Linked DNA regions of Litorilinea aerophila. The protein of the gene in region 2 interacts with the protein of the main gene of each other region in a pairwise test. Links are inferred from orthologs where the notes say so. Each region holds a gene or a part of one and is shown on either strand. Other genes may lie near its edges.

Evidence for each region.
Region 1: the proteins of FKZ61_RS13655 (region 2) and priA interact in binary tests that used the Escherichia coli proteins (3 or more experiments, as listed by UniProt). The link is inferred for Litorilinea aerophila from one-to-one orthologs.

What each region holds. Positions count from the first base shown.
Region 1 is NZ_VIGC02000045.1:26,391-35,636, reverse strand. Bases 5,993-9,157 are described here. They hold priA (primosomal protein N'), read right to left. Parts: upstream 8,774-9,157; coding sequence 6,212-8,773; downstream 5,993-6,211. Other genes in these bases: FKZ61_RS22475 (hypothetical protein), read right to left, coding at 8,794-9,157; FKZ61_RS22485 (MerR family transcriptional regulator), read right to left, coding at 5,993-6,185. Also shown: fusA (elongation factor G), read right to left, coding at 1-1,611; rpsG (30S ribosomal protein S7), read right to left, coding at 1,970-2,437; rpsL (30S ribosomal protein S12), read right to left, coding at 2,465-2,884; FKZ61_RS22495 (hypothetical protein), read right to left, coding at 3,406-3,951; murQ (N-acetylmuramic acid 6-phosphate etherase), read left to right, coding at 4,545-5,450; more of FKZ61_RS22485, read right to left, coding at 5,454-5,992; more of FKZ61_RS22475, read right to left, coding at 9,158-9,246.
Region 2 is NZ_VIGC02000016.1:103,448-120,107, reverse strand. Bases 8,513-11,400 are described here. They hold FKZ61_RS13655 (single-stranded DNA-binding protein), read right to left. Parts: upstream 10,220-11,400; coding sequence 9,806-10,219; downstream 8,513-9,805. Other genes in these bases: FKZ61_RS13650 (M24 family metallopeptidase), read left to right, coding at 10,564-11,400; FKZ61_RS13660 (cupin domain-containing protein), read left to right, coding at 9,347-9,673; FKZ61_RS13665 (DUF1501 domain-containing protein), read left to right, coding at 8,513-9,049. Outside these bases: FKZ61_RS13700 (phosphoribosyltransferase family protein), read right to left, coding at 1-62; FKZ61_RS13695 (hypothetical protein), read right to left, coding at 235-1,134; FKZ61_RS13690 (hypothetical protein), read right to left, coding at 1,656-2,075; FKZ61_RS13685 (rhomboid family intramembrane serine protease), read left to right, coding at 2,262-2,831; FKZ61_RS13680 (glycoside hydrolase family 3 protein), read right to left, coding at 2,966-4,606; FKZ61_RS13675 (alpha/beta fold hydrolase), read right to left, coding at 4,612-5,442; FKZ61_RS13670 (DUF1800 domain-containing protein), read left to right, coding at 5,889-7,619; more of FKZ61_RS13665, read left to right, coding at 7,643-8,512; more of FKZ61_RS13650, read left to right, coding at 11,401-11,784; FKZ61_RS13645 ((Fe-S)-binding protein), read left to right, coding at 11,892-12,746; FKZ61_RS13640 (LutB/LldF family L-lactate oxidation iron-sulfur protein), read left to right, coding at 12,759-14,207; FKZ61_RS24315 (LutC/YkgG family protein), read left to right, coding at 14,210-15,088; FKZ61_RS13630 (hypothetical protein), read right to left, coding at 15,266-16,138; FKZ61_RS13625 (ROK family protein), read right to left, coding at 16,217-16,660. UniProt on the Escherichia coli protein: Plays an important role in DNA replication, recombination and repair. Binds to ssDNA and to an array of partner proteins to recruit them to their sites of action during DNA metabolism. Acts as a sliding platform that migrates on DNA via reptation.

The DNA.
Region 1 (9,246 bases), on a different replicon or contig from region 2:
CACACCACCGACGATGCGATCCTCGAAGACGAAGCCGGCACCCGGCTCGTTGGGTTCGATCTCCAGCCAGACGTGGCCATACTGGCCGCGGCCACCGCTCTGTCGCACGAAACGACCTTCGGCCCGCACCGGCCGGGTGATGGTCTCCCGGTAGGCAACCTGGGGGCGCCCCACATTGCACTGGACCCGGAACTCCCGCTTGAGCCGATCAATGATGATGTCCAGGTGAAGCTCGCCCATGCCGGCGATCACCGTCTGCCCGGTCTGGTCGTCGTAGTTGACCTGGAAGGTGGGATCTTCCTCGGCCAGCTTGAGCAGGGCCTCGGTCAGCTTGTCCTGATCCGCCTTGGATTTGGGCTCCACCGCCACCTTGATCACCGGGTCCGGGAATTCGATGGACTCCAGCAGGATCTCGGCGTTGGGGTCACACAGGGTCTCGCCGGTGAAGGTCTGCTTCAGCCCTACCACCGCGGCGATATCCCCGGCATCGCACTCCTTGATCTCCTCCCGCTTGTCCGCGTACATCTGCAGGAGGCGCCCAATCCGCTCCCGACGCTGCCGGTTGACGTTGTAGACGGTGCTGCCTGAGGTCAACCGCCCCGAATAGACCCGGACGTAGGCCAGCCGACCCACGAAGGGGTCGGTAACAATTTTGAACACCAGAGCCGAGAAGGGCTCATTGGGATCCGGTTTGCGGTAGATGGTTTCACCCGTGTGGGGATCCGTCCCCTGTACCGGTGGAATGTCCACCGGGCTGGGCAGGTAGCGCACGATGGCATCCAGCAATGGCTGGACCCCCTTGTTCCGCAGGGCAGAGCCACAGAGCACAGGCACGATCTCATTGTTGATCACGGCCCGACGCAGGGCAGCCACCAGCTCCTCGGTGCTGATCTCCTCGCCTTCCAGGAACTTCATGGTGAGCTCGTCGTCGGTCTCGGCGATCCGCTCAATCATCACCTCGCGGGCGTGTTCGGCGGCCTCCCGCAGGTCGGCGGGGATCTCCTCCACCGACGGCTTGGCCCCCAGCTCGTCCGTGAAGACCAGGGCCTTCATGGTCAGCAGGTCGATCACACCGGCGAAACTATCTTCGGCGCCGATGGGCAGCTGAATGGGCAGCGGGTTGGCACCCAGCCGATCCACGATCATCTGGCAGGTGCGCTCGAAGCTGGCGCCCACCCGATCCATCTTGTTGACGAAGCAGATGCGGGGCACGTGGTAGCGGTCCGCCTGTCGCCAGACGGTCTCGGACTGGGGCTCCACGCCGGCCACCGCGTCGAAGACCACCACGCCGCCGTCCAGGACCCGCAGGCTGCGCTGGACCTCGGCGGTGAAGTCGATGTGGCCGGGGGTGTCGATCACGTTGATCTGACACTCCTCGCCGGTCATGCGGTCGGTCCAGACGGTGGTGATGGCAGCAGCCGTGATGGTGATGCCCCGCTCCCGCTCCTGGACCATGTAGTCGGTCACAGCGGTGCCTTCGTGCACCTCGCCCATGCGGTGGATGCGACCGGAATAGAAGAGAATACGCTCGGTGGTCGTTGTTTTACCGGCGTCAATGTGCGCAATGATACCGATATTGCGCGTGCGTTCGATGGGATATTCCACACTCATAAAAGGATTCCTGTTTTAGAACAAAACAGTACGGCGCCGATTCTCCACAAAGTTTGCCTGGAAAGTTTGCCTGATACCCGGCAGCCCTGGGCAACATCGATGTTGCCCAGACAGGCCTGGAGCGCTAGCAAGACATTGCGCTCGTTCACTTGTGGCAAGGGCGCCGCACTCGTCGTTCGAGACGTATCGTTCGAGACGTATGCGAGCTCTCTAGAGAGAGCCAAAAACCACGCTAAATTTTCAGCAAAGCTCGGTCCATAGCCACGCAGCGGGATCGCGACGGGCGAGCCGCTCCATCCGGGTGCCGGCCTTTGCCCAGCCCTCTGGGGCTGGCCGGCCCGGGACAAAAGCGGCCGATTTAGTAACGGAAGTGGGCGAAAGCCTGGTTGGCCTCGGCCATCCGGTGGGTGTCCTCCCGCTTCTTGATGGTAGCACCTTCGTTGCGGGCGGCATCCATCAATTCATTGGCCAGCCGCACAGACATATCGCGGCCACTGCGCTTGCGCGCGCTGTCGATCAGCCAGCGCATGGCCAGGGCCATCCGCCGGTTTGCCCCGATCTCCACCGGAATCTGATATGTGGCACCGCCGACCCGGCGCGGCTTGACCTCTACCAGAGGAGTGGCATTTTTCAACGCCTCCTCAAAAACCTCCAGGCCGGGGCGATTGGTCCGCTCTTCGATGAGGTCGAAGGCGTTGTAAACAATGCGGGTGGCCAGGCTCTTCTTGCCGCGCTCCATCACATTGTTGATAAACTTGGCGACGATCTCGCTGTTGTAGCGAGGATCGGGAATGACCGCTCGTGTCTCTGCTCGCTTCCTGCGCATAGGTATTGAATCTCCGCCGTAGCTATGTTACCCTCGCGGGCGCTTTGTCCCATATTTGCTGCGACCACGCTTCCGCTGGTCGACGCCCGTGCTGTCCAGCGCGCCTCGCACGATGTGATAGCGAACACCGGGCAGGTCCTTCACACGACCGCCGCGCACCAGCACCACGCTGTGCTCCTGCAGGTTGTGGCCCTCGCCCGGAATGTAGGCCGTGACCTCCATGCCGTTGGTCAGGCGCACACGGGCTACCTTCCGCAAGGCGGAATTGGGCTTCTTGGGCGTGGTGGTACGCACCTGGGTGCAGACGCCGCGCTTCTGGGGATTCCCCTTCTTCATACGCCGGGTCTTGCCGGTCAGGGTATTCTGGGTGAAGCGCAGCGCCGGCGCCTTTTCCTTTTTGGCCACACTTTTTCGGCCCTTGCGGACCAGCTGGTTAATCGTGGGCAAAAGACTCCTCCATCCTAATGAACTGAATCCTCAATCTAAGTCAAATTGCTCAAGATACCCAAGAGAACTCAAGCATTCAAAGCGAACTTAGAACCAAACTTCGACCCTAGCTAATTCACGCCCTCATGAAAATGCCGGCAACCAGAATGTCGGCAAAATATCGGCAGCTCTTCCGGCGGCACCCTGGATAGGGCAAGGCACCCCCTGCTGCCGCAGCATGCACCCGCGATGTTCACGTCCGAACTTGCATCAAAACCATAAACACACAAGCCGTGGGCACAACATGCCCACGAACCACGAGTGTAACATGGCCGCCAATCGATGGTCAAATTTTAGGGCGGCTATTTCTGCCGAACGTACGCACCCACCTGCAACAGGACTTCAGCCCCGGGTATGAACCTGCCATGAAAAAGGCCCGGAAGAACTTCCGGGCCATGACAACAAAGATAGACGACAAAGATAAACGGGCGAGCCCGCCCACGGGTGCCGGGGCAGCCTACCGACTCCTGCCTACCGAGAAACTACATGCCGGCCAGGCTGACCTGAATCAGGCCGGTGTCCGTGGTCACGTCCACCGCCACCCCCATGCTGGGGTCGGCCAGGGAAGCGTTGATCTGGTCGCTGATCATCTGGAGGACGGCCGGGGCCACGGCCAGGTTGCCGGCCGCCGCCTGCTCCAGGTGGACCTGCACGTGGTTGTCCACCACATCCACCTTGCCGGCCAGGTTCAGTTGATTGCCGAAGGGGATCACCCCATCCTTCAGATCCACCTGAATGGTCACCTGATTGTCCGGATCAAACCAAACCCGAATGGCGTTGACCGGATTATTTTCGCCGCTGTTCTGTTGGAGCAGCACCGACAACAGGCTGCTAAACTCCTCTTCGGTCCACTCCGCCGAACCCATCATCAGGCCGGCCATGGCTTTGTCTTGGGCGGCCAGCGCCGAGTCCACGCTCACCTCAATGGGGCGATCGGGCACGGCAACGGTTCCCGCCGCGCAGGCGGCCAGGCTGGTCATCAACAAAACGACAACAAGCAGGACGAGCCACTTCCCTGGGTTACGCATGACAAACCTCCTTTAGGTGTACTTTAGGTGTGATGGTGTGAGTTGGTTATAGGGCCAATAGGCTTGAATACGGATTCGGCCTGAAAAAAGGGAGTACAGCTTCATCCGCAGGGAACCGAAGCCTGAGTGGGAATTCGATTATAACAGGGCGCGAGTTTCTATGCAAACCACCCCTGGATCGCCCCGATGGATCCCAGGAGGACGCGGTCCGGCTGACCCAGGGCCCAGCGGCATGGCGAGGCGCCGCCGACCGCCCGGGCCGCGACAAAGGGGACTTTTTTGCAGCCCTGGACACTTCTGACCCGGGCCCGACACCCTAAAACCCCCATCGTCCGGCAAATCCAAACAGAGAAGGTGGTGGCAGCCCAGCCTCCAAGCGCGTACAGCTGCAGTTTCGCGCCGACAGGATGGCCCTTTTCCCACATTTCACCTACGCTTTCCCTACATTCCACAAACGCCTTGCTGGCATGCGTCGAATGGATGGGTATTCCTGGTCCTGTTGCCAAAAGGTGTTATCATAGCAGCCGTCTGGGGACTCGGCGCCCAGGGATGGTTTTCACTTCGATCCGTAGATTCCATACGACGAAAGGCCCATGAATATGCAACAGACTACCCCCTTGCCCCTTACCGAACAGCGAAATCCCCTCAGCCAGGAGCTTGACCGCCTGCCGACCCTGGAAATGCTGCGGCTCATCAACCGGCAGGATGCCCAGGTTCCGCTGGCTGTAGCCGAAGTGCTCCCCCAGATCGCCCAGGCGGTCGAGCTCATCGTCCAGGGACTGGCCGCCGGCCATCGCCTCTTCTACATGGGCGCAGGCACCAGCGGACGGCTGGGTGTGCTGGACGCTTCTGAGCTGCTGCCCACTTTCAGCTTTCCGGCGGATCGTGCCATCGCCCTCATCGCAGGCGGGCCCCAGGCCCTCACCCGGCCCATCGAAGCGGCCGAGGACGATCCCGAACAGGGACGCCGGGATCTCCAGTCGCATGGTTTCGCCGCCGGTGACGTGCTGGTGGGGCTGGCCGCCAGTGGACGCACCCCCTACGTGCTGGGCGGCCTGGCCTACGCCCGAGAAGTGGGCGCCGCTTCCATCGCCGTGGTCTGCAGTCCCCACTCCCCCATGGCCCAGATGGCCAGCGTCGCCATCGAGGTATTGACGGGGCCAGAAGTCATCACCGGGAGCACCCGCATGAAGGCCGGCACCGCCCAGAAGCTGGTACTCAACATGCTCAGCACAGCCAGCATGGTCCGCCTGGGCAAGGTCTACGGCAATCTCATGGTGGATGTGCGGCCCACCAATCAGAAGTTACGGGAACGGGCTGTCCGCATCGTGACGGCGGCCACCGGCCTGTCCGGCCAGGAAGCGGCCCGCCTCCTGGAAGAGGCAGGGGGAGAGGTCAAGGTCGCGGTGGTGATGGGGCTGGCGGATGTGGATGCGGCCGAGGCCCGGCGGCGGCTCCAGGCCGCCAGTGGCCATGTGCGTGGGGCGCTGTACTCGTGAAGGTTACGGGAAAGGTTCGTCTGGGGCCTGTTGGCTGACCCCAGGTCCCGCCCGGTCGCCTCGAAGCTGTTGTTCATAGCCGTCCAGCACCGCGTAGAGAACTTCATCCAGGAACTGGTCGATCAGTTGCTGGATGCGCACATCGTCGGCATCCATGGCCTGGCCGGGATTGCCGCTGCGGATGACCTGGTACAACTGGTGGCGGAAAAACTGGACAGCCCGCCCGGTCTCCGTCAGGCCCACCCCGCTGAGGGCGGCCTCTCGCCCGTACTCAAAGCCCAGCCGGCGCCCCTCCTGCAGGAGGCGAGGCCGGGGCTTGGGCTTCAAGACATAGCTGATGGCCAGGGCAAAGAGACGCCGCCCCCGCTGACGCCGCTGCTGGACGGCGTCCCCCTCCAGGGGATAGTGCCAGCCCACCTGTTCCTGGGAAATCTTCTGAATCTCCTCCCGCACCCGCACAATGGCCGCGCTGACCAGGTGCTCCGATTCGCCGGGCGCGCGCTGGCTGAGGCGTGCGTCCAGAAAGCGGCGCAAATCGGCCAGGCTGAAGCGGCGGTGGCCGCCGGGCGTACGAAAGACGGGGATCTCCCCCTTGTCCGCCCAGCTCCGCAGGGTGGTGTAGTGGATGCCCAGAAAGTCGCTGGCCTGCTTCAGGGTCAGCCACTGGGGAGGGGTCGACCGGTCCACCGCCGGCGCGGGGAGCTCTCGCTTGCGCTGGCTCTTCCGTCTGGGCATGCTTCTCTTCCTCTCACTCCTGCCAGTTATAAGATGGAGACCGGATCCACGTCCACCCGCCAGCCGAAGGGGATGGGGAGCCCCCGCAGCAGGACCGCCGGATCCGCCCCCCGGATGAGGACCTGCCAGCGGTAGTAGCCCCGGTAGCGGGCGAAGAAGGCGGGCACCGGCCCCATGATGTCCATGGCCTGACCGGCCGGCGCCAACGCCTCCAGGCGCTGGCGCAGGATGGCGACCATCTCCTGGCTGGCTTCCTGCGCCTTCTCCAGATTCCGGTGCCAGTATATCAGACGTGCCAGCCGCCGTACAGGGGGGTAGCCATGCTCCTGCCGGAAGGCCAGCTCGCGCCGGTAGAAGCTGGCATAGTCATGTTGGGCAGCCGCCTGGATGGCATAGTGCTCCGGCGTGTATGTCTGGATGACTACCCGTCCTCCCCGTTGGCTGCGGCCGGCCCGGCCGGCCACCTGGGTGAGGAGCTGAAAGGTGCGCTCGGCGCTGCGAAAATCGGGCAGGTAGAGGCCGGTGTCGGCAGAGATGACGCCCACCAGGGTGACCAGGGGGAGATCCAGGCCCTTGGCGATCATCTGGGTACCCACCAGCACATCCGCCTCATGGGCGGCGAAACGGGCCAGGATGGACTCGTGGCTCCCCTTGCGGCCGGTGGTATCGGCGTCCCAGCGCAACAGCCGGGCCCGGGGCGCAATCTGGGAGACGTACTCCTCGATGCGCTGGGTCCCACTGCCGAAATATTTGATGCGCCGGCTGTCGCAGTTGGGGCACCGCTCCGGGATGGGATAACGCCGGTTGCAGTGGTGACAGATGAGCACCGCCGCCCGCTCGTGGTAGGTCAGGGGCACCTCGCAGCGAGGACACTCCTGCACCGCGCCACAGTCCCGGCACATGACGAAGGTGCTGGTTCCCCGCCGGTTGAGGAACAAGATGGCCTGTTCGCCCGCGTCCAGGGTGGCGTGGAGCTCAGCCTCCAGGCTGCGGCTGAAGATGCTCCGGTTGCCGGCCCGTAACTCCTGGCGCATGTCCACAATTTCCACCGGCGGCAACGTGGCATAGGCCACCGCCTCGTCGGCCGAACCGGGGCCGGCGGACATCCCATGGCCCATCACCCGCCGGGACATCTCCAGCAGGATCATCTGGCCCTGTTGCGCCGCGAAGTAGGATTCCAGGCTGGGCGTGGCACTTCCCAGGATGAGCACGCTCTGGGTCAACTCGGCCAGACGATGGGCCACCGTGCGGGCATCGTAAAAAACGGTGTCGCTGCCCCACTCCTCGGCATTTTGCTTGTACGAGGCCTCATGCTCCTCGTCCAGCACGATCAGGCCAGGCCGGGGCAAGGGCGCGAAGAGCGCGCTGCGGGGCCCCACCACAATGTCAAAGTCTCCATCCCGGATGGCCCGCCAGACGTCGTAACGCTCTCCGGCGCTAAGCCCCGAGTGGACCACAGTGACCCGGCCGGGGAAACGGCCGGCAAAACGGGCCACGGTCTGGGGTGTGAGGGCAATCTCCGGCACCAGGACAATGGCCTGGCGCCCCTGCTGCAGCGTCTCCTCGATGGCCCGGAGGTAGATCTCCGTCTTTCCGCTGCCGGTGACGCCGTGGATCAAAAACTTGCCGGGCGGGGATGCCTGGAACCCTCGCTGCCAGATCTGCTGCCAGACGGCTTCCTGCTCGCTGGTGAGGATAGGCGCGGCGGAAGGCGGATAGCTGCGCCCCGCCAGAGGATCCCGGAAGCGCACCCGCTCCTCCAGGCGGATCAACCCGGCCCGATGGAGGGCCCGCAGGGTCTTCAAATCGGTGGGCACCCGGGCATAGAGGTCGCTTTTCCACAAAGGGGTGCCGGCTTCCTGGAGCGCGGCCAGCACCTGGCGATAGGGGGCCAGGCCGCGCCACGTGGCCAGCTGGGCTTCTGCCTCGGACCGGGGGACGGCCAGGGAAACGCCCTCCACCTGGATGCGTACCAGCCCTTTGCTCGCCAGGGTGCGCACTGTGCTGTCGGAGCGCAGGCCGCAAGTTTTGGCCAGGTCGCCCGGCGAAGGCCTTTCCCCGGGATGGTCCAGCAGCCAGGACAGCACCGTCGCCTGGGGCGTCGACCGGGCCAGGGTCTGCAGGCGGGTTTCCAGCTCCTCCGGGGGGGCCGCCAGGGTCACCTGCAGCTCCCGACGGGCCCGGGGCTGCTCCTTGCGCCCCGAGCGGGTCAGCAGCCCTGGCGGCAGGAAGAGACGCACCACCTCCAGAATGGAGGCCACGTAGTAGTCGGCCAGCCAGGCAGCCAGCGTCAACTGCACCGGCGTCAACACCGGCAGCGGGCGGGCCAGACGTTCCACAGGCCGGGTGGGCACCGGCGCCGAATCGGCCAGTTGCCACACAATGCCCTGCACCTGCTGACGCCCAAAAGGGACCCAGACCAGATGGCCCGGCTGCAGGATCTCCTCCAGGTGGGGGGGAAGATGATAGTGGAAGGTGCGCCACTCGTTCCCGGCGTCGTCAGGCGACTCGGGGAGGGGCGGCTCGCCCTGGCGGGTGGTGAAGGTACGCCGGATGGGGACGTTGACAATGACTTCCGCGTAACGCATAGGGAACGGCCGGGCCTGCCTCACCCCCGGGTGCCGTAGATGGACTCCTGCATCAAGCCGAAGAGGAAGGCCAGCAGGCCCGGGAAAATGGCAGCGAGCCACTGCCGGGAGGGATCCACGCCCAGGAAGAGGTAGACCAGGGCGATGAGGCCGTAGATGAATCCACCCACAATCAGGCTGATGAACGGCAGAATCAGGCCCCGCAGCCCATATTTACGGTCGAAGAAGCCATACTCCAGCCGGGCGTGATAGCGCATGGTCTGTAGGGCGCCGATGGCTCCGCCCAGTCCTCCGGCCAGCAAGGTCCCCCACAGCGCAGCGCTGTGGCGCAGGAAGAGGCTGTCCGGCAGGAGCTGGCCCAGTTCAGCCACGAAGGCCTCCAGCGCCCCCTGGTAGAGGAAGCGGGCCACCAGCAACAGGCCAGCCAGGGCGGCCCAGGCCAGCAGATAGGTCCGCAGCCGCTGTCGATACAG
Region 2 (16,660 bases):
AGGGGCAGGTGCCGGGTGACCTCGCCGATGCGGACGGTGTGGATGCGGCCATCGTAACTCATGAATCACTATCCCCGTACGTGCTGTCTGTGAATGGGTGATCGGTTGGCGATGTGTCTGGAAAACCAGGTTACTGCTTACAAATCTCTTGGACACAAACCCAGGTCGCAGCACAACATTGTACCACAGGGATGAAGCGTCGGGAAACGGACGCTCCGATTCTCCGTCCTTCTGTCACAGGCCATCCTCGTCGTCCACTTCCAACACGGGTTCATAACGGCAGCGACACCCAACAATAGACGTACAGTCCCGATGGGGAAGTTCCGGCACCCGGGCCACCAGGAATTCCTGGCCCCGGAACTGGCGACAGTGCTCACAGGTATGCTCGTCATCTGGCCCCACGATTTCCATCCGGCGCACGTGGTCTCCACCCTTGCAGCGTTGCCAGGTGTCATGGTTTTCCACGTAGAGGATGAGCTGTTGGGCTTTCCAAAAGGTGGCTTCCACCGGATCCAGGCCTGAAGTGGCCAGTTCCTGCTCCACGTGGGCGGGGATTTCCTGGGGAGATAGCCGCCACTGGGCGCCCCACAGGTGTTGCTCCGCCGCATAGAGCTTGAGCCACTCCACCGTCTCCAGGCTCAGCCCTTCCAACAGCCAGTGGTCCAGGAAGAGAATGCGCCGGGTCAGCGCACTGTGGTTGAGCTGGGGCTCTGGCCCGGTCCAATCGGCCTTGCCCAGGGGAAAGCGGGCCTCGTACCGGCGGCGGATCTCCAGCGCCTCGCTCGTGTCTCGGGCTTCCAGCGCCTGGCGAACCTGGGGCAGGATCGCCGCCTTCTCGGCCTCCAGGCGCTCCCGGTAGCGCTGGACGAAGGGCCGCCCCGCCGGCGTGACCCGATACTGATCCAGGGTGTTGGCCTCCAGCCAGCCCTGCTTTTGGAAGAGCTGGATGGTCTCCTGATACGGCCGGGGTAACACCCGGTTCCACCGCTGCTGGTCCGCCGTGGAATGGAGCGGCCGGGTTTCGACGAATTCGGCCAGGAGATGGATCTGGGCATACTCCTGAAGATCGTCGGAGGCGGCCAGCTTTTCGCCATCCAGCGTAGTTCGCCCCCAGAGTCGTTTCAGCAGGTTCATGGTCGTCGCATCCCTCCGGCAACAGGATGTAAATGGTCTGGATGTATGGCGTCGAACGGGGTGGGCAGCTCCCGCCCGGGGGACTGCCATGGCGGCCCCAACTGGCATTGTCTCCCACGGGCAGGTAACGGGCCGCCTTGAATTTGACCCTACTATAGCACAGCCCTTCAGTGGACGTCTATCCGGCGCCAGAGGGTTCAGCGTGTTGGTCCCAGATGGACCGGCACGGCTCACCTACCCGCCCGAAAGCGTCGCTCACAGGTGCAGGGCGGCGAGGACGCGCCCCACGCCGCAACTTCCGGCGCTCCAGTGCGTAATGCAGTGCGTAACAGGGTCAGATGGTTTGGATGCAGAAACGACCAGAGAGCAGCATGGCGCCATGCTGCTCTCTGTCCACAAGGAGGAGGAAGAATCCACCTTAAGATATGTGAACGAATTCACAAGGTCGGTAAGGGTTCATCCAATTTCACGTTCTTTGCGACCGCTTGTTGGACGGTTTGTTGGATGGTCGGGGGCGTGTTCTACGCTCGTTGCTCCCGGCGCAGGTAGGGCAGGGGGGCCAGGGTGCCAGCCAGGCAAAGGGCAAAGATCACGATCAGGAGCAGCCGCCCCACCAGGTGCAGGCCGGCCAGCTCCCCTTGCAGGTAGGCTACCAGCAGGACCAGGGCCAGCAGGCCGTTGGTCACCAGCAGGTGCACCAGGCTGGCCAGGGTGATGATGGGTTCCCGGGCCGCCAACCAGGCATGGAGGCCATAGGTCAGCAAAAGGGCTCCGGTACTCCGCAGGGGCCAGGTTTCGCCCGCCAGGGGAATGCCCCAGTCGCTCAGCACAGCCCGGGGCAGCAACAACAGCGCCAGGCCCAACAGCAGGCCCACCACGGCGCCGTTGATGCGCATGACATTGCGCAGCGGCTGGTACAGATCGTTGAGCGAGTAAGCCAATGTCCCCTCCTTCACACAGCGCGTACCCTGCCCGGGACTCCCGGGGCCATTTCCAAGGGATGCGCCCGCCTTCGCCGGGCAACTGGCCTGCAGCAGGAGACATTTCCCCCGCAGGCCCATGGTTTTGCACAACCTTTCATTCTAGCGCAAAGGAGCGGCGACACCAATCGAGGAGAGGAGTCAAATTTGTCTACCCTACGCCGGACTCTGACCACCCATTTCTGGATTTTGGCCGGCATGGTGGGCGTCCTCTGGCTGTTGGAGCTGGCGGACCTCTTGTTCTGGCGCGGCCACCTGGATGCCCTGGGCATCCGGCCGAGGACCCAGGCCGGCCTGCGCCATCTCTTCATCGCGCCCCTCCTCCACCGTGGGCTGGGGCATCTGATGGCCAATACTGCGCCCCTGGTGGTGCTGGGTTGGCTGGTGCTGTGGCGGGGGATCCGGGCCTTTCTGCTGGTGACCGGAACGGCTGCGCTGGTTAGCGGCCTGGGCATCTGGCTCTTTGGTTCGCCCAATACGATTCACCTGGGCGCCAGCGGCGTCATCTTCGGCTACCTGGGCTTTCTCTTGGGGCAGGGCTACCTGGAACGGCGCGGATGGGCTGTGGCCCTGGCCGTGGGGGTCCTGATCGTCTATGGGGGGATGCTCTGGGGCCTGTTGCCCCTGCGTGCGGGCATCTCGTGGCAGGGGCATCTCTTCGGTTTCGTGGGGGGCGGCATAGCGGCCTACTGGCTGGCAGACCGGGTTGAAGGATGATTCCACAGCAAGAACACCCCCAGAGCGCTCTCTGGGCTTCTTCTGCACCCTCTACGTCTCGGCGGTGATGAACCCCCTTTTTGCGGGCGAGTCAAGGGAGGCCCGGCTTTTCCACCGGGCCCTCCTTTCCCCCTTCAGTCCGCCAGGGGGCGAACGCGTACCTGGGGCAGCCGAACCGGGCAGGTGCCCCGGGCTTCCAGCTCGCCCAGCCACACCTTCACCGCCGCACGTTGGGAGACGGGGGCATCCCCATAGGCGGCCAGGAGGTTGGGCAGGTGGGGCATCTCGTGCAGCACGTAGGGGTTGCCGAACGTGGTGTAGTACACACGGGGATGATCCATGAACAGCGAACGCCAGCGCCAGTATCCCAGGTGCCCCACCAGGTTGCGGATGATCCCCAGCACCATGTAGGGGAGCGCGAGCAGATTGACGAAAGCCACATCGGCCGCGGCCGCCGCGGCCAGCAGCTCATCATCGCCCGGGTTGAGGAGATGGGTTACATGAAAACCTCGCCGGCGCAGCTCCTCGTCAAAGATGGGGAGCTCCGGCTGGGGCATGAACCGGCTGAAGGGACTCACCGCCCCGATGGTCACAGTCAGCACCCGACTTCCAGGCTGGAGATCCGCCGGTGGGCAGCCGTCGCCACGCAGGACGGTGATGCTTTTGTCGGCCATTTCCTGGGCTGCCTGGTGGTGGCGGGCCGTGTCGGCGTCGGACGGCTTCGGCCCAAAGGGATCTCGGTGCAGGTTCAGCCGGGCCTTGAGCTCCAGCACCCGCCGGGCGGCGTCCCACACCCGCTCCTCGGCCAGGCGTCCTTCCTGGACTGCCTGCAACAGCCGCTCATAGTCCTGGAGGGTTTCAGGAAACAGATAGACGTCACAGCCGGCCTGGATGCACCGCACGGCTCGCTCGTCCCCGGGGACGCGCGTGGTCAGGCCGATCATCCCGGAGGCGTCCGAAATGATCACGCCGTCGAATCCCAGCTCTTTGCGCAGCAGATCCTGAAGCAGGTGGGCGCTGAGGGTGGCCGGCGGCGCGGCTTCCGGCTGGTCGGTGAACCCCTGGTAGTCGGGCAGGGAAATGTGGCCGGGCATCACACACATCACGCCGGCGTCAATCACCGCCCGCCAGACCCGGCCGTAGGTCTCCTGCCACTGGGCGAAGGGCAGGTGGTTGACCGTGGTCGCCAGATGTTGGTCCCGGTCATCCATGCCATCGCCGGGGAAGTGCTTGGCAGTGGCGGCCAGCAGCCCGTCGGCCTGCATCCCCTGGATCAGGGCTGTGGCCAGGCGGATCACCCGATCCGGCTGGTCGCTCAGGGCCCGGACGTTGGTGATGGGGTTGTTGAAGTTATAGTTCAGGTCTACCACAGGCGCGAAGGTCCAGTGGATGCCGGCGTGGCGGGCCTCCGCGGCGGTGGCCTGGCCCATCTGCCGCATCAGCGCTTCATCGTCGGCCGCGCCGGCCGCCATCATCCAGGGGAATTGGGTGCCGTCGGTCAGGGCGTTGGCCCCGTGCTCCAGATCCCCAGCCACCAGGAGCGGGATCGGAGATCGCTCCTGCAGGCGCTGCATCTGCTCCCGCAACTCCGGACTGGAGACGTGGCGCACGGTCAACGCGCCCAGGGGCACCCGGTCCAGCAGCGCCAGCCACTCGTCGGTGGTGAAACGGGGATGGGAGGCGCACAGCAGTTGCCCCACACACTGGGAGAGCGTCATCGATTGCAGGGTGGAATCCACCCACTGTTGTTGTTCAGCCGTCAACGGAACCAGCATGGCAGTCACCCCCTCGCGCCTTGGGTCACCTGGGCCAGGAAGTTGCGCACGGCCTCCATGTACGGGCCAAACTGTTCCCGACGGATGTTGTGCCCGGCCCCGGGGATGTGGACCACCTGAAGTTGGGGGATCAAGGCCTGCATCTGGGCGGCGCGCTCCGCCGTCACCATGGCGCCCAGCTCGGGGTCTGCCGTCAACAAGAGGGCCGGGCAGGTGATGCTGCGTAAGATCTGGTCCCAATCCATCCCAGTGGCTCCTCCACGATTCAAGGCCTTGAGGTTGAAGCGCAGCTTGGCGTCGACCCAGGGCCCCAGCTCGGCCTCGGGCCAGGTGGGCATGTTGGTCCGGGCATAGTCCAGCAGGGCCTCCCGGGACATGCCTTTCAGCTTGACCATGCGGTCGTGCCACTGGCGTCGCCGTTCCTGGGCCTCGGCAGAATTGTCCTCCATGTAATTGCGTGCCCCACTGTCTTCCACCAGGATGGCCCCGGGCAGCTCCGGATACAGCCCAGCCAATGCCATGGCCGTCGACCCGCCCATGGAATGACCCAGCACCGCCGGTTTGTGGAGGCCAAGGCCGGTGATGACGCCGGCCAGGTCGGCCGCCATGTGGGCCGGCGTGTAGCCCTCGTCCGGCGCATCGGAGCGGCCATGCCCGCGGGCATCCACCATGATCACGTCGTAGTCCGCCTGCAGGATCTCCGCCACCGGCGTCCAGCACAGGCCGTCATCGGAAAAGCCGTGGGCCAGCACCACCGGCGGCTTATCCCCGCCCGTGCGGGTGTAATGGATACGAATGCCGTTGCTTTCGATGGTGTCCGCATGCCATTGAGCCATTTTGTCTGTTCTCCTCACTTGTCTGTGACAAAAGCAACTTGTGTAACAAAAGCATTGCCGAAGCGCAGAGGACCCAGGGAAACGCGGAAATTTTCCCCTGTCTCTGGGGTGTTGCCCTCTTGGGGCGGGCGCGCCTGGATGAAGACGGGTACGTCAGATGGCCGGCAGACCCTACGACCGATGACGGTTGTCTTGCCTGCCTGGATGGGCCATCATGGGCAGGTGGTGGATCCACGGCTATGCTTCTTCGCCCATGATGCCGGTGGGCCGTGGTGTGGACGGCAGGTTGTAGTAGCCTGGGAGCAGTGCAAGCGGTGGGTCCAGCAACTGGATCCTATGCTAGTATAGCTGACCGAAATCGGCAAGTGCTTGAAAGGTTGCTCGAACCGTCAAGGGCTTGGAAATCAAGGCTTGAGTGTATTGCACGCAGACCCCAGGAGGAGTTCATGCCCGACTCGGCTTCCCCCCTTGAAGCCCCTCGAATCACGCAACCGGAGCATGCCAGACGGCTGAACCGACGTGGGCTGCTGCGGGGGGGTGGCGCCATCGCCGGCAGCGCCCTGGCCGCTTCCCTGGTCCAGACGTCGCCCGTAGCGGCCCAGCCGGCCTCCGGTGAACCGCCGCCCGCCATGCGCTCTCCCCGCAACCCTGTCTTCGCAGCGGCCGCCGGCGTACCTTCCCTGCCGCCGCTGCCCGTCATCGTCTTCAACCGCATGGCCTTCGGCCCCCGCCCCGAGGATTGGCAGGCGTTCCAGTCCCTGGGCGACACGCCGGAAAGTCGTCTGGAAGCCTACGTGGAGCAGCAGCTGGCCCCCGAGACCATCGACGACAGCGAATGCGAAGCCCGCCTGGCCTCCTACGGTTTCACCGCCCTGGACAAATCCCTGGCCCAACTCTGGGCCGACCACGTCCAGGGCGACCAGGACCGCTACCTGCCGGCTTGGGAAGTGGAACGAGCCACCTTCATCCGGGCCGTCTACAGCAAACGCCAGCTGGTGGAAGTCCTGGCCGACCACTGGCACAACCACTTCAACGTCTACGGCTTCGACTATTGGATCGCCCCCGTCTTCGTCCACTATGACCGGGATGTCATCCGGGGCCACATGCTGGGCAACTTCCGCCAGATGCTGGAAGCCGTGGCCCAGAGCCCGGCCATGCTCTTCTACCTGGACAACCAGTCCAACAGCGGCGGCAGCCCCAACGAAAACTACGCCCGGGAGCTCTTCGAGCTCCACACCATGGGGGCGGAAAACTACCTGGGCGTGCGCAGCCCAGAGGACCCGGCCCTGGTGGACGGCAACGGCAACCGGGTCGGCTACATCGACGCCGACGTCTACGGTGCCACCACCTGCTTCACCGGCTGGCAGGTGAACATGGACACCGGCCTCTTCGAGTTCGACTCCTCCCGCCACTTTCCCTACCAGAAGTTTGTCCTGGGCAAGATCATCCCGGACAACCAGGGCATCAAAGACGGCCACGACGTCCTGGACCTGCTGGCCAGCCACCCTGGCACGGCCCGCCACGTCTGTCGGCGCCTCTGCCGCCGCCTGATCGCCGACCACCCACCCGAGAGCGTGGTCCAGGCCGCGGCCGACGTCTTCCTGGCCCACAAGGATGCGCCCGACCAGCTCAAGCGGGTGGTGCGCACCATCCTGCTTTCCGACGAGTTCCGCACCACCTGGGGACAAAAGGTCAAGCGGCCCTTCGAGTACGTGGTGGCCATGCTGCGGGCCACCCAGGCGGACTTCGAGCCCACCGACAGCTTCCTCTGGAACTTCGGCAACTCCGGCCAGCGGCTCTTCCGCTGGCATCCGCCCGACGGCTACCCGGACTTCAAGGAGGCCTGGTCCAGCACCATGCCCATGCTGCAACGCTGGCGGCGCTGTAACTGGCTCTTGGGCTGGACCTACGGCGGCGACGGCCCCAACAAGGATGACTACCGCCTGCAGCCCGAAACCCAAATGCCGGCCAGCAAGAAAACGCCCAACGAGATCGTGGACTACTGGAGCAATCGCATTCTGGGCCGGACCCTGCCAGCAGACGAACGGCAGCCCATCGTCGAGTTCATGGCCCACGGCCGCAACCCGGACTACGAGCTACCGGCCGACCAGATCCAGGAACGGCTACGCTACATGGTGGGCCTGATCCTGATGTCCCCTTCATTTCACTGGCGCTGACCGCCAAAGGAGCCTGATAGAGCATGTTCAAAGTCAGCCGACGAGGCTTTCTCGTGGGGTGTTCCACCGCCATCGCCGCCATGACCGGCGGCATCAGTTTCACCGCCTTCGGTAGCGCCGAGGACGAGCCCAACCAGGACATCCTGCTGGTGATCTTTCTGCGGGGAGGATGTGATGGCCTGAGCGTGGTCATGCCCATTGCCGGGGACGACCGGGGTTACTACGAGGACCAACGGCGGGAAATTGCCATCCCGGCCAGCGGCACCAATGCCGCCCTCAACCTGGATGACTTCTTCGGCCTTCATCCGGCGGCTGCCCACCTCCACGAACTCTTCCAGGAGCAGCGGCTGGCCATCGTCCACGCGGCCGGCCTGACCAGCGACACCCGCAGCCATTTCGATGCCATGCAGTACATGGAGCTGGGCACGCCCGGCAGCAAGAGCGCCACCACCGGCTGGCTCACCCGCCACCTCCAGACCGCCGGCAACCTGCCTTCGGAGATCATCCTGCCGGCCCTGGCCGTGGGCAACCTGCAACCCACCTCCCTGGCCGGCAGCAACGAATCCATTGGCATGAACAGCCCAGACGACTTCTCCTTCGGCGGCCACTGGCGCTACGGCAGTTGGATGCGCCAGGCCCTGCGAGACATGTACGCGGGTGGCACCTGGCTGCACCAGGCCGGCCTCCAGACCCTCAACGCGGTGGACGTCATCGAGTGGGCCAGCCCGGACGAGTACACGCCGGGTAACGGCGCCGCCTATCCCGACACCGAGTTCGGCCGCAACCTGCAGAGCGTGGCCCAGATGATCAAGATGCAGCTCGGGCTGCGAGTGGCCACGGTGGACCTGGGGGGGTGGGATACCCACGAGTACCAGGGGGATGAGGGCGGCGGCTACTTTGCCTCGCAGCTGGGGCAGCTTTCCCAGGGGCTGGCCGCGCTCTACACCGACCTGAGCAACGTCAACGGCACGGACCACACCCGGCGGCTCACCATGGTGGTCATGAGCGAATTCGGCCGCAGCTTCCGGGCCAACGAAAGCCGGGGCACCGACCATGGCCACGGCAACGTGATGCTGGTCCTGGGCGGCCAGGTCAACGGCGGCAGGGTCTACGGCCAATGGCCCGGCCTCCACACCGACCAGCTCTACGACCGCCGGGATTTGGAGATCACCACCGACTACCGCCGGGTGCTCAGCGAACTCCTCATTCGGCGGCTGGGCAACCCCAACCTGGGTACCATCTTCCCCGGCTACACCGACTACCAGCCCCTGGGCATCGTCCAGGGGACCGATCTGACGCCCATTTACGATCAGGCCGGGCCGACCCCTACACCCCAGGCGACGCCCGCCCCTCAACCTTCCCCAACGGCCGACCCCGGCGGCAGCAGCGATACCAGCCGACAGGTCTTCATCCCCCTGGTCAGCCGATAGCCAGCAGGTGCGGTATCCATACCGCACGGGTGCTGTCCCGTCTGGAAACGGGACCTACGGCCTCGGTGATGCGAGGGAAATGGCACCGGGGACCCCGGCGGCCGCAGCACGTTGGGCCCCAAAAAAATCCGGGACGCACCCGGGCCATTGGGATGCGTTGCCCGCCATCCCGATCCATAGTACACTGATCCGGCCCACGACTGCGGCCGCGGCCGGATGGCCGCACGGCGTCAACGTATCACCTGCATACCCATATAACTCAGCATATTCACATCCTCAATGGAAAAGGAGAGCGCCATGTACTTTTTCACGCCCGAAGAGCGGGAAAGCAAGGAACTCTTCGCCGGGATCACCGCCCGGACCTTCTGGGGGGAGAAGATGCTCCTCTCCCTGGTGGATCTGCCAGCCCACTCGGTGGTGCCGCCCCACAGCCATCCCCACGAACAGGCCGGCATTGTGCTGGAAGGGGAGCTGACCTTCACCGTCGGCGGGGAGACCCGGACCCTGCGCCCGGGTGACATGTACGTCATCCCCGGCGGGGTGGAACACACCGTGGTGGCCGGTGACCAAGACGCCCGCGCGCTGGACGTCTTCAGCCCCGTGCGAGAGGATTACAAGTATTGAGGGGTATTTCACCACAGAGATGGAGAGGGGAGTCCCCGGGCGCGCCGGAATCAGGCCCATAAAAAATGCGCCAGGATATCACTGGCGCATTTTTTCGCGTGTGGCAGATGTAACAGAATCGTCTTCGGCGGCCTAGAACGGGATGTCCTCGTCGCTGAGCTGCTCCTCCCCGCCGGCCATGGCGCCCGGATCGGCGCTGAAGCTGCTACCGCCGCCGTCCCGACCACCCAGGAAGCGAATGGTCCGGGCCGTCACCTCCAGGGACGCGCGCAGGTTACCATCCCGGTCGGTCCAGGGACGGGCCTCTTCCACCTCGCCCAAGACCAATACCTGACGCCCCTTGCTCAGATACTGGCTGACCAATTCCGCGTCCCGCCGCCAGGCCGTGACCCGGAACCAGGTGGTCTTCTCCTGGCGCTGGCCATCCTGGCTGTTCCAGACCCGGTTGACGGCCAGGCTAAAACTGGCCACAGGCACGCCACTGGGCGTATACCGCATCTCCGGATCGCTGCCCAGATTGCCGACGAGCATGATCTGCTGAAACATCGAGTCCTCCTTTGGACGTGAAAAATACGGGGGTATTGTTGGCATCGCCTGGGGCGATGGGGTTCAACCACGACTGTGAGAGATAGTGAGGGGCCGCCACGGAAGAGGCGTGGTCACACCATATGGCTCGCCCAAATTGATTGCCCCCATTGTACCAGAACGGCGGGCCCTGTCAAATTTTTCCCGGCCTGACAGAACAGACGTTCGAGGTCAGATCCATACCAATTCCCACCGGCAATTGGACGTCCGCCCTAAACCGTGCCATAATGGACATGCCAGATTGGTCAAGACGAACCGATGCCCTCCCCGGGGCTTCTCACCTGTTCTGCCGTGGGATCCAAACCGTGAACCGAAGCAGAATTCAAGCCTACCTGCAGGAAAATGGGCTGGATGGCTGGCTGCTCTACGACTTCCGGGGCACCAACCCCATCGCCCTCCACGTGGCCGGCCTGCGCCACAGCGGTACCCGCCGCTGGTTCCTCTGGATTCCCGCCCAGGGAGAGCCCACCTGGCTGGTCCATGCCATCGAAACCACCACCTTCGCCCACGTGACCGACCCGATCCTGACCTATGTGGGCTGGCGCCAGCTGCGGGAACGTCTGGCCCGGCTGGTTGTCGGCGCGGACGGCCGCCGGCCCCGCATTGCCATGGAGTACAGCCCCCAGGGCGCCATCCCCTACGTCAGCACCGTGGACGCGGGCACCAAGGAGCTGGTGGAAGCCGCAACCGCCGCGGAGATCGTCAGCAGCGCCGACCTGGTGCAGCAGGTGCAGGCGGTGTTGACGTTGGGCCAGCTCCAGAGCCACCGCCGCGCGGCAGAAGCCTGCCTGGCGGCCAAGGACGCGGCCTTCGCCCTGGTCGCCCAACGGCTCCAGACTGGGGACTCCATCACCGACTACGACGTCCAGCAGTTCATCCTGGAGCGCTTCGCCGCCGCCAACATGGACAGTGATCACCCGCCCATCGTGGCGGTCAACGGCGATGCCGCCAACCCCCACTTTGCGCCTTCCGCCGACCGCCGCCGGCCCATCCGCCCGGGCGACATACTCCTCATCGACCTCTGGGCCCGAGAGCAGGGCGATCCCCAGGCCTGCTTTGCCGACATCACCTGGACCGCCTACTGCGGCCCCGAGGTACCGCCCAAAGTTCGGCACGTCTTCCAGGTGGTGGCCGCGGCCCGGGACCGGGCGGTGGCGTACATCCAGGCTGAACTGGACGCGGGGCGGCCTGTCTACGGCTACGCGGTGGACGACGCCTGTCGCCAGGTCATCGCCGACGCCGGCTTCGGCCCCCACTTCATCCACCGCACCGGCCACAGCCTGGGCACCCAGGTCCATTTCGTCGGCGTGAACATCGACAACCTGGAAACCCAGGACCAGCGCCGTCTCATCCCCGGCGTGATGTTCACCATCGAGCCAGGCATCTACCTGCCCGGCTACGACTTCGACGACAGCGGCGAAGCCAGGGGGGTGGGCATCCGCAGCGAGATCAACTGCTTCATGCACGGCGACCGGGTGGAAGTGACAACCCTGCCTGCCCAGTCGGCCGTGCTGCCACTTTTGTGAACCGACTGCGTAAATCCCGGCGGACATTCACCGGTAGCGTCCCCTCCAGTCAGCGCAGTCAGATTTCCGCCGCGGTATTTACGCCAGACTGCTGAGATGAATCGATCATGCACCGGAAAACCTTCGAGCAACCACCCCGCCGCGTCGCCCTCTTTGTCACCTGTATGGTCGACATGATCTACCCCGAAGTGGGCATGGCCACCGTGGAGCTGCTGGAGCGCCATGGCGTCGAGGTCATCTTCCCGGAAGAACAGACCTGCTGCGGCCAGCCGGCCTTCAACGCCGGCTACCGGGACGAGGCCCGGGTCCTGGCCCGGCGCTTCCTGGAGATCTTCGGTCCCCTGGTGGAACAGGGCCAGGTGGACGCCATCGTGGCGCCCAGCGGTAGCTGCACCACCATGACCAGCCACTTCTACGCCACCCTCTTCGACAGCGCAGCCAACCCGGCCGAACGGCGCCGTTGCGAGTCCCTGGCCGCGGTCACCTTCGAGCTCACCGAATTCCTGGTGGATGTCCTGGGCGTGACCGACACCGGCGCCCGCTTTCCCGGCAAGGTCACCTACCACGCCTGCTGTCACCTGCTGCGGGAGCTCCAGGTGGATGCCCAGCCCCGGACGCTGCTGGCCAACGTCCAGGACGCGGAACTGGTGGAGCTGACCGGCGCCGAGGAGTGCTGTGGCTTTGGCGGCCTCTTTTCCATCAAAAATGCCGGCATCAGCACCGCCATGGGCCAGCGCAAGGCCCGCTACCTGGCCCAGAGCGGCGCCGACGTGGTCGCCCTGTGCGACGTGAGCTGCATGACCCACATCAACGGTCTGCTCAGCCGCCAGGGACAGCACTGCCGGGCGGTCCACATCGCCCAGATCCTCAACAGCCAGGTGGACGTGGAAGCCCCACCTCCACCCCCGGCGCCAGACCAGGAGGCGGTCCAGCAGCCCCGCCGGTGGCAGGACATTCGTTGAGAGGAGAGCACCATGGCCACATCCACCATCGACCTGCACGCGCCTTACAAAGAGCGGGTGAAGCTTGCCCTCCAGAATCTACACCTGAAAACCGCACTCAGCCGTTCCACCGTCCGCCTCAGCAGCGCCCGGGTGGCGGCCATGACCGCGGTGGACGGCCAGCGGCTGCGGGACCAAACCCGCCAGATGAAGGAGTACGTCCTGCGGAACCTGCCGGATTTGCTGGAGGAGCTGGAGCGTAACATCACGGCCAACGGCGGCCATGTCCACTGGGCCCGGGACGCAAGTGAGGCCCAGGCCATCGTTCTGGAGATCGCTCGCCAGGCCAACGTCCAGAAGGTGGTCAAGTCCAAGTCCATGGTCACCGAAGAGATCCACCTGAACCAGGCCCTGGAGGAGGCTGGCCTGAAGGTGGTGGAGACCGACCTGGGCGAGTATATCATCCAGCTGGCCGGCGAGCCGCCCAGCCACATCGTGGCGCCGGTGGTCCACAAACGGCTGGAGGACATCAGCGCCGTCTTCCAGGAGAAGCTGGACATGCCCCCCACCCTGGATCCCGAGCAGATGTGCGCCATCGCCCGGGCTCGCCTGCGCCAGGAGTTCCTCACCGCGGAGATGGGCATCAGCGGGGTCAACTTCGCCATCGCCGAGACGGGAACCGTCTGCATCGTCACCAACGAGGGCAACGGCCGCATGGTCACCTCCATGCCCCGGGTCTACGTGGCTGTCATGGGCATCGAGAAGCTGGTCCCCACGGTGGAGGACGCCTTCCTCCAGTACCAGGCCCTGTGCCGCAGCTCCACCGGCCAGCAGTGCAGCGTCTACCTTTCCCTTACCAGCGGCCCCCGGCGGGAGGGGGACGTGGATGGGCCCGAGGAGTTCCACGTGGTGCTTCTGGACAACGGCCGCAGCGACATGCTGGCCCGGGGCTACGGCGAGGCGTTGCTCTGCGTGCGCTGTGGCGCCTGCCTGAATGTCTGCCCCGTCTACCGGGAGATTGGCGGCCACGCCTATGGCAGCACCTACAGCGGCCCCATCGGCGCGGTGATCAGCCCTCTGCTGCCGGCCCAGGTGACCAACGCGGAGAAGCTGCCCCACGCCAGCAGCCTCTGCGGCGCCTGCCGGGACGCCTGCCCGGTGAAGATCGACCTGCCCCGGCTACTGCTGGACCTGCGCAGCGACCAGGTGGAGGCCAACCAGGCGCCCTGGCTGGAACGCCAGGCCATGGAAATCTTCGTCCGCACCATGAGCAGCCGCCGCAGCTATGAAAACGCGGGCAAACTGGCCAGCCTGGCCAGCAATACCATGGCCGCACTCAGCGGCGGCAACCTGAAGTTCATGCCGCCTCCCCTTTCAGCCTGGACCCAAAGCCGGGACTTCCCGCCCTTTGCCAAAAAGAGCTTTCGGGAGCTGTGGGCGGAGCGCATGGCCCGTCGCCGCACCATCCAACGAGGAGGTTGACCGTGGAAGCCCGCGATGAAATTCTGGGCAAATTGCGCCAGACTTTGGCCCGGCCGGACCTGCGTTTCCCGCCGGCCCGGGTAGAGCCCCTCACACCGGAAACCCGCATGACCGTCACCTCGGCCAGCGGCACCCAGGTGGAGCTGGCCCACCGCTTCGGCCAGGAGCTGGAGAAACTCCACGGCAGCTACCAGGTGGTGGAGACTGCGCCCGAAGCCCGGTTGGCCCTCATCAACCGTCTTCTGGCGTGGATGGAGGAAGAAAAGCTGCAACGCAAAGGCGCCGTCGTCGTCACCGGCCAGGAGCGCAGCGTCCTGGCCTGGGATCCGGCCAGCCTGCCCATCCCGGGGCTGGACGTGGCCCTGGCCGACATGGAGATTCAGCTGGTGGCGCCCCGCGCCCTGCTCACGGCCGAAAGCCGGGAAGCTGTGCGGGCCATCCGCTATGGGATCACCGGCGTGGAGGCCGCCTTCGCCAGCACCGGTTCCATGCTGGTCGCCTCTGGCGCGGGCACCAGCCGGGCGGCCAGCCTCCTGCCCCTACGCCACATTGCCCTGATCCCCTTCGACCGGCTCTATCCCACCATGGAGGACTGGCTGGCCGAAGAGCGGGAGGCGCATCACCTGGTGGACTACGTCCGCAGCCACGCCAACCTAGCCCTGATCACCGGTCCCAGCAAATCGGCCGATATCGAGATGAACCTGACCCTGGGGGTCCATGGTCCTAAATTCGTCCACGCCATCCTCTTCGACCGCACGGCCCGAAGCCAGCGTCAGCCCGTGGTGTCCCTGACAGAGGAGGAGGCAGAAGACGAACCGGCACGGACCAAGAGCCGTCCCGGCTTCGACGTGGAGATACCCATGCCACCGACCAGGCAGTGATAGCACTACTGGGATCCGGGTATTTTTCAACGGGAGGATGACGTCCCGGTAGGACAATATTTTTGACCTTGGCTCATCTACCACAAATATGCGCGATCCATCCTGGTTTCACAGGGAACCAAACAGGTTCGCACACATTTGGGAGATGAGCCTTTGACCTTTTTACAGCAGAGCCGGCTATTGGTTGAGCGCGTGTTGGAGGGCTTCGTCCCAGAACTGGTACGTGCCATCCTGGAACAGGGCGACGTGGTCTTCCCGGGCGCGGTTCATGCCCCCTTGGGAGACGTTTTCTCCCGCCACCACGGGGACAGCCACATGGCCCAGGGAGCGTAGAATGGCGGCGCGGCGCCGTGCCCGCTCCACATCATTGCGGTCCACCACAGAGGAGACTTCCACGGCCAGATAGACGTCGGTGGGCACATCCAGGTCACGGGGGCGTCCTCGCACAATGAGGTCCAGCAGCAGGAGTTCATCCCGGTCGGCAGGGGGCAGCGTCTCGAGCTGCTCCTCGATCTCCTGGATGGGCACGATCCGGACGCGCCGGAGTACCCGGCCGAAGTAGGCATAGGCCTTTTCCCGATACGACTGCTCCAGCCGCCACCCTGTGTTTTTGGCCAGGGCGTCCTGGAAGCGCTCCATGGTTTGCACCAGGCGATCCATGCGCTCCGTCAGCGCTTCGATCCGCTGCTCGGTGCGGCGCTGGGCTTCGGCCAGTGCCGACACTGCCTCCTCCAGGCGGCTGACCTGTTGCTCGGTGTGGCGCTGGGCCTCGGCCAGCTCTTCGACCCGCTGCTCGGTGCGGCGCTGGGCCTCGGCCAGCTCTTCGACCCGTTGCTCGGTGCGGCGCTGGGCCTCGGCCAGCTCCTCGACCCGTTGCTCGGTGCGGCGTTGAGCCTCGGCCAGCTCCTGGACAGTGGCACGGAGGGCATCGAAGTCTTCCCGACGCACCGCATATTTTTCCCGCAGATCGCGCTCCAGGGCCTCTATCAACTTGAGCATGGAGGGCTGCAGCTCTGGCGGGAATTCCTGGATGATGCTGATGATGCTCATCGACTTCTCCTTCGGGGGAAACGCGCTCTGGAGAAATTATAGTATGAAAGCATCTGCCACTACAACCAATGGATGAACTCAATGGCGTGCAAAAATGAGCTCACTGGCATGTTGCAGGACCAGGACGGCAGCGCCAATGGCGCCGGCATATTGGCCCAGGTTGCTCATCACGATCTCGAGGGCCGACAGGGGGTACGCCATGGCCCGACGTTGTACTTCTGCCCGCAGGGGATCCAATAAGATACGCCCTTCCTGCCCCACGGGGCCGCCGATGACGATCAGCTGCGGGTTAAATAAATTGATCAGGTTGGCGATGGCCAGCCCTAGATATTGAGCCGTCTCCAGGACAACCTGTTGGGCGATGGGATCGCCGGCTTCCGCGGCCATAAAGACGGTCGATGCGGTAAGGCGTTCGGGGTGATCGCCGGTTAAAGCCCGCAGGAAGCTATCTTCCGCGCTGCGGAGCGCGGCCCGTGCCCGGTTGGCGATGGCCGGTCCAGAGGCCAGTTGTTGCAGGCAGCC